2 regions of the Mycolicibacterium mucogenicum DSM 44124 genome follow, and region 2 is predicted to be linked to the other one. Evidence: riboswitches for the same ligand, from Rfam matches in the RefSeq annotation. Region 2 holds a riboswitch; the other holds the start of a gene.
What was found. A riboswitch is a leader RNA that binds a small molecule or an ion and turns the genes downstream of it on or off. The one in region 2 is predicted to bind cobalamin.
Positions count from the first base shown of each region.

Region 1: it holds a riboswitch for cobalamin, as region 2 does, so the genes downstream of both, C1S78_RS01115 (ABC transporter substrate-binding protein) here and metE (5-methyltetrahydropteroyltriglutamate--homocysteine S-methyltransferase) in region 2, are expected to answer to the same signal.

Region 1 covers NZ_CP062008.1:248,485-251,880, forward strand. The annotation lists gene C1S78_RS01105 (glycoside hydrolase family 3 N-terminal domain-containing protein) at 1-1,030, shown strand, start outside; gene C1S78_RS01110 (TetR/AcrR family transcriptional regulator) at 1,117-1,716, shown strand; cobalamin riboswitch at 1,946-2,131, shown strand; gene C1S78_RS01115 (ABC transporter substrate-binding protein) at 2,200-3,207, shown strand; gene C1S78_RS01120 (FecCD family ABC transporter permease) at 3,228-3,396, shown strand, end outside.
Region 2 covers NZ_CP062008.1:5,314,739-5,318,134, forward strand. The annotation lists gene metE (5-methyltetrahydropteroyltriglutamate--homocysteine S-methyltransferase) at 1-1,501, opposite strand, end outside; cobalamin riboswitch at 1,614-1,820, opposite strand; gene C1S78_RS25870 (YbjQ family protein) at 1,847-2,263, opposite strand; gene C1S78_RS25875 (CbtA family protein) at 2,321-3,229, opposite strand; gene C1S78_RS25880 (CbtB domain-containing protein) at 3,245-3,396, opposite strand, start outside.

The DNA.
Region 1 (3,396 bases), 1.0 Mb from region 2:
CCCGCCATGCGATCCGCACGCTCTGCTGAGCACCCTGACGCTGCGGCAGAAGCTGGCCCAGTTGCTCATGGTGGGCGTCAAGGACGCCGCCGATGCCCGTGCCGCCGTGACGGAACAGCAGGTCGGCGGCATCTTCATCGGTAGCTGGACGGACCTGTCCATGCTGTCGGACGGCAGCATCCCGGCACTGCAGGCCGCGTCCGGTGCGCTGCCGCTGGCGGTCAGCATCGATGAAGAGGGCGGCCGGGTGTCCCGGCTGAAGAAGCTGATCGGTCCGCAGGAGTCGGCGCGCGTGCTGGCGGCGACCAAGACCCCGGCCGAGGTCCAGGCCATCGCCAAGGACCGCGGACAGCAGATGAAGGACAAGTTCGGCATCACCGTCGACTTCGCGCCCGACGCCGACGTCACCGAAGAGCCCGACGACGAGGTCATCGGCGACCGCTCCTTCGGCTCGGACCCGCAGAAGGTGACCGAGTACGCCGGTGCGTACGCCGCGGGCCTGCGCGAGGCGGGGCTCGTCCCGGTGCTCAAGCACTTCCCGGGACACGGGCACGGCTCGGGCGACTCGCACACCGGTGGCGTCAAGACGCCGCCGCTGGAGGCGCTGAAGGACAACGACCTGGTGCCGTACCGGACGTTGACGACGCAGGAGCCCGTCGCCGTCATGGTCGGCCACCTGCAGGTGCCGGGCCTGACGCTCGGTGACGACCCGGCCAGTCTCAGCAAGCCGGCCTACGACCTGCTGCGCAGCGGCCAGTACGGCGGCCCGCCGTTCGACGGTGTCGTGTTCACCGACGACCTGACCGGCATGGCCGCCATCACCCAGCACTTCGGCGTGGCCGATGCGGCGCTCAAGGCGCTGCAGGCCGGCGCGGACGTCGCGCTGTGGATCACCACCGACGGGATCCCGGACGTGCTGGACAAGCTGGAGGCGGCCGCGAAGTCCGGGCAACTGGACCAGGCGCAGATCGACAAGTCGGTGCTGCGCGTCGCGGGCATGAAGGGGCCGGGCGCGAAATGCGTGAAGTGAGCCGCTCCTTGCCCGGCCCGATTTGCCGCACTCCTCAACGCGGCTCGTTCCTCACCGCTTGATCGTCGTCCGGCTACCCTGTTCCGATGGCAGGTGGAACCAAGCGGCTGCCGCGGGCCGTCCGCGAACAGCAGATGCTCGACGCCGCCGTGCAGATGTTCTCGGTGAACGGCTATCACGAGACCTCGATGGACGCGATCGCGGCGCAGGCCGAGATCTCCAAGCCGATGCTGTACCTCTACTACGGCTCGAAGGAAGAGCTGTTCGCGGCGTGCCTGGATCGGGAGCTGACGCGGTTCGTCGACACCGTCCGGGCAGACATCAACTTCGCCCAGAGCCCACGCGACCTGCTGCGTAACGCGGTGCTGTCGTTCATGACGTACATCGACCGCAACCGGGCGTCGTGGATCGTGCTGTACACGCAGGCCACCAGCTCGCAGGCGTTCGCCCACACCGTGCGCGAGGGCCGCGAGAAGATCATCGACCTGGTGGCGCGGCTGCTCAGCGCGGGTACCCGAAACCCGGAGCCGGACAGCGACTTCGAGATGATGGCCGTGGCCCTCGTGGGTGCGGGTGAGGCCATCGCGTCCCGCGTCAGCGCCGGCGACACCGACGTCAACGACGCCACCGAGCTGATGATCAATCTCTTCTGGCGTGGCCTGAAGGGCAAGCGCGCCGAGTCGTAGGTTTCTCGCGCTCCCGCGACGGTGCATACAGATCGCCCTCCCAGTGATTCTGGCGATCTGGTCGCACATTCGCGGTCCGTCAGCCCGTCCGGGGCTCTCTCCCTTGGCACCTTTCGCCCGGAGCCGTCAACTTTCCCTGACGCGTCAAGGAAAGTTGACCACTCCAAATCGCATGTGCCACAGGAAAGGACGACACGCCGCCGGCAGCGACACGCCGCCGCGGCGCTGGTATGGTCCGATTCGAGCTAGTCGAACCCAACGCGGTTGGGTCAGGGAATCCGGTGCGAAACCGGAACTGACGCGCAGCGGTAAGGGGGACAGGCGGAGCAACGGCCACTGGCCCCACGTGGGCTGGGAAGGCGCTCCGGCCTGGATGATCCCGAGTCCGAAGACCTGCTGGCTCGGGCTCTCGCGGCCTGGCGGCGCGAGGACCCGCCCACGCATGGACTCCGCGAACCGAGTCCCGGATCGGAAGGCGCCGCCGTGTCCCGACGCACCATTGTGCTTGTCGCACTGGTTGTTTCGCTCGTCTGCTCATGTGGCGGCCCGCGGGCGACCGGAACTGTCAATGCCAGAACCGCCGGCTATCCCGTCACGCTGGAGAATTGCGGGCGGACGGTGACGGTGAAGGCGCCGCCGCAGCGCGCGGTTTCGATCAATCAGCCGGCCTCCGAGCTGCTCCTGGCGCTCGGACTCGCCGACCGGATGGTCGGCACCGCGTCCTGGAGTGACGACGTCCGGCCCGACCTCGCCGCCGACAACGCCAAAGTGCCTGTGCTGAGCCGAGATTTCCCGTCGTTCGAGCGGGTGCTGAAAGAGAAACCCGACTTCGTGTACGCGACGTTCGACTGGTCGTTCACCGATCAGGGTGTCGCCCCGCGGGATCGGTTCGAGCGCCTCGGAGTGCCGACGTATCAGTCGTCCAGCGAGTGCGGCGGCCAGGACGCGGCGCAACAACGCCCGCTGACGCTCGACGACATGTACGCCGAAATCGGTGATATCGCCAAGGTTTTCGGTATCGCGGAGCGTGGTGACAAGCTGGTGTCGACACTGCAGGCGCGCATGGCGACCGCGACCGCCGGACTCAAGGCCGACGACGTCTCCCTGATGTGGTGGTACGCCGGTACCAGAACGCCGTACATCGCCGGCTGCTGCGGAGCGCCGGGCATCATCACCACGGCAGTGGGGGCGCGCAACGCGTTCGCCGACAACCGGCAGCTGTGGCCCGAGATTTCGTGGGAGGCCATCCTCCAGCGCGATCCCGACGTGCTGGTCCTCGCCGATCTCACCCGTGGCAAGGACGGTGACAGCGTCGCCGACAAGATCAAGTTCCTCGAAACCGACCCGGCGGCAACCAAGTTGAAGGCCGTGCGGGACAAGCGGTGGATCATCTTGCCGGCCAGCGCGATGGACCCGTCGCTGCGCAACGTCGACGCCGTCGAGACCGTCGCGTCCGGACTGCGCTCGTTCGGGCTGGGCGGGAAGTCCTGACGGCGGTGCGCACGGCTGCGATGACGCTGCTCGGCCTGGTGGTCCTGGCGCTGTCGATCGCGGCGGCCATGATCATCGGACCCGCCGACCTCGGCTTCGGTGACGTGTATGCCGTCGTCGCGCAACATCTTTGGGGCCGCCCGGCGGATGTCACGCCGATCGACGACGGCATCGTCTGGGAACTACGGT
Region 2 (3,396 bases):
CGGCGAAGTACTGCACCATGTCGTTGCGCTCGGGCTCGCCGTGCACCAGCACATCGAGCCCGAGGTCCTCCTGCAACCGGATCACCGTCTCGACTTCGGATTTCATCCTGCCGGTGTAGTCGGCCTCGCCGATCTCGCCGGCGACGAACGCCGCCCGGGCCTTGCGGATCTCGACGGTCTGCGGGAACGAACCGATCGTGGTGGTCGGCAGTGCCGGCAGGTTCAGCCGGGAATCCTGTGCTTTACGCCGTTCGGCGGCCGGCCCGCGGCTGATGCCGCCGGACAGAACCGTGTCGAGCCGGGCTCGGACGGCGGCGTTGTGCAGTCGCGGGTCGTGTGTCCGCGACGCGACCGCCCGGTTCGACGCCTCGAGCTGAGCGGTCACCGAGTCCCGGCCGTTGCGCAGCGCCGTCGCCAGCGTCGCGACCTCGTCGACTTTCTCGGCACCGAACGCCAGCCAGCCACGGAGCGCCTCGTCGAGGCCGTCCTCGGGCTCGAGCGAGTACGGGACGTGCAGCGTCGAGCAGGACGTGGACACAGCCAACGAACGTGCCGACTCCGGCAACGACTCCAGCCGGGCCAGTGCGGCCTCCAGGTCTGTGCGCCAGACGTTGCGGCCGTCGACGACGCCGGCCACCAGCAGCTTGTCCGCGAGGCCGGGAATACCGGCCACCGGCTGGTCGCCACCGGCAACGAAATCGATTGCGACGCCGTCGATCTGGGTACGAGCCAGTGCCGGCAGCACGGGCCCCGGTTCGCCGAAGTAGGTCGCGACCAGGATCGCCGGGCGCTTGGTGGTTGCCGCGAGCGTGGCGTAGACGTGCTCGGCCAATTCGGCGGCGTTGGCAGCGTCGCCCAGGATGTCGGTGACCAAGACGGGTTCGTCGATCTGCACCCACTCGGCACCGGCTCCGGCGAGCCGGCCGAGCAGATCGGCGTACAGCGGCAGCAGCTCGCCGAGGCGCGCGATGGGTGCCTCGGCGCCGTCGACGGCCTTGCTCAGCGCCAGGAACGTGATCGGCCCGACGATCACAGGCCGAGCCGGAATACCCTGCGCCTGAGCCTCTTTGAGCTCGGCCAGCACCTTGTCCGGATGCAGCGCGAACGTGGTGTTGGGGCCGATCTCCGGGACCAGGTAGTGGTAGTTGGTGTCGAACCACTTCGTCATCTCGAGCGGTGCAATGTCCGCCGTCCCGCGAGCCGCCGCGAAATAGCGGTCGAGATCGTCGGCAATGCCGCTCACGCGACTCGGCAGGGCGCCGAGCAGCACCGCGGTGTCGAGCACCTGGTCGTAGTAGGAGAACGTATTGACCGGAACGGAATCCAGTCCGGCGGCCGACAAGGCGGCGAGGGTATCGCGGCGCAGGCCCGCGGCGATTTCTTCGAGCGCGGCCCGGTCGATCCGGCCTGCCCAATAGCGTTCGACGGCCCGCTTGAGTTCACGGTTCGGACCGATGCGAGGCGCGCCGAGAATGGTTGCGGTGAATGGTGTTGACAACAGACGTCCTTCAAATGCGACGGAAGTGCGCACCGCCCAAGGACATCCATCGAGGACAGCACAAACCGCCCTCGGCGATCAGCCCATTCCACGAGGCGATGCACCGCCGGACGCGGCGCATCCGGCACAGCTGGCAGGTCTTCGGACTCGCGGGCACGCACCCCCGGGTGCACCTAGTGGCCGTCGCTTCCCAGTTCGGTACGAACCAGTGCGGATGACGGCGGTCGTTCCTGCTCACCGCTGCGGGACAGTCCCGGATTCTCACCGGGTTCCCTCTCATGGCGTATTTCCACCATTCGATGCCGCAGACGCCGAAGCGTCATTGGCAAACCAGCTGCGCCGTGGAGACTACCCTGTCGGGCCGGGACCGCCGGGGCCAACCGGGCCGGCCGGGCCCGGACCGCCGCCGTAACCCAACTGCTGTGCGGTGTAGCGGGCCGCGTCGGTGACCGGAACCGCTTGTACCGCAGTGCCGTACGCGCAGATCTCGGTCCACACATCGCCGATCTCGGTGGTGTCGAACCGCATCCCGATGATGGCATTGCCGCCGCGGGCGTGACACTCCTGGAGCAGCCGGCCCATGGCTTCGTTGCGGCTCTCGGCGAGATTCTTGGTCATGCCCTGCAGCTCGCCGCCGAACATCGCCTTGAAGCCGGCGCCCATCTGCGCGAAGGCGTTCCGGGACCGGACGGTGAGGCCGAACACCTCACCGCAGACCCGCTGAATCTCCCACCCGGGCAGGTCATTCGTCGTGACAACCAGCATGCTGCCGCCTTTCTGTGTCGGTATGCCTCGAACTGTAGTGCGCGGCAACCGCAATCGTCAGAGCGCGGCTGCCACGTCCTGCATCGGTGCGGCCTTCCTGGTGCCACCGAGGTAGCGCTCGACGAGCCCGCCGAACACCAGCCCGATGACCGTCCAGATCAACGCCTGGTCGATCAGCGAGTACCACCGGAACTTCCACAGCAGGTCGGCGTCGAATCCGGGGTAGATCAACTGCCCGGGGGCATAGACCTTGCCGTCGACTGTGACCGGCGTATCGAATGTGTTGGTGATCGGCTGCGGCGTCTCGGTCGCGGCGCGCGCGAAGCCGAACTCGCCCGCGTGCTCGACGTTGGCGGCCAGATCACCCAGCGACGGCAGCGCCGCCAGCAGACCGCCGTACACCACGAAGAATCCGAGCACCGAGATTCCGACGGCACGCGCCCAGCCGACCTTCGCGGACAGCTTGCGCGCGGCGAACACCGCGAGGCCCAGCAGGGTCAGCGATCCCCACACCATGCCCAGGTACAGGAAACCGCGGGCCTCCATGGTGAATTCGTGGCCGATGGCAGGCGGGTTCGACGGGTATTTCACGAACGGCAGCAGGTACACACCCAGGAAGCCGAAACCGGCGACGGTCCAGCCCAGCACCTTGGGCCGCACGCCGAACCGGCCGTGCAGCACCAGATACGCGACGGCGACCAGCGCGCCCATCGCCACGGAGAACGCGATGATGCCGGTGGCCGCACCGATACCCGACTGGATGGACCGGCTGAACAGCTCCGGCCCGTCCGGCTCGACCGGATGACCCATGGCCGTATGAACGGTCGAGAGCACGTTCATGCGGCCGGATTCGTAGTCGATGGCCTTGTCGATGGTGGGTTCAGCAAAAATCCGGGCAAACAGGAACCCCAGAATGCCGGCGATCAGACCGGCGAGGGCTCCGCGCCCGATGACGCGGATTTCCACAAGAAGTCCCGTGGATCAGTGGCAGGGGAAGCCGAGGAAGTGCCGCGAGTCGTGCACCCACTCGTGGACCACGACGGTCTTACCGAACATCGACATCATGCCCTCGTCGATGCCGACGAGGTAGTACGCCAGCATCGCCAGGAAAATCGTCACCCCGAGCAGCACTG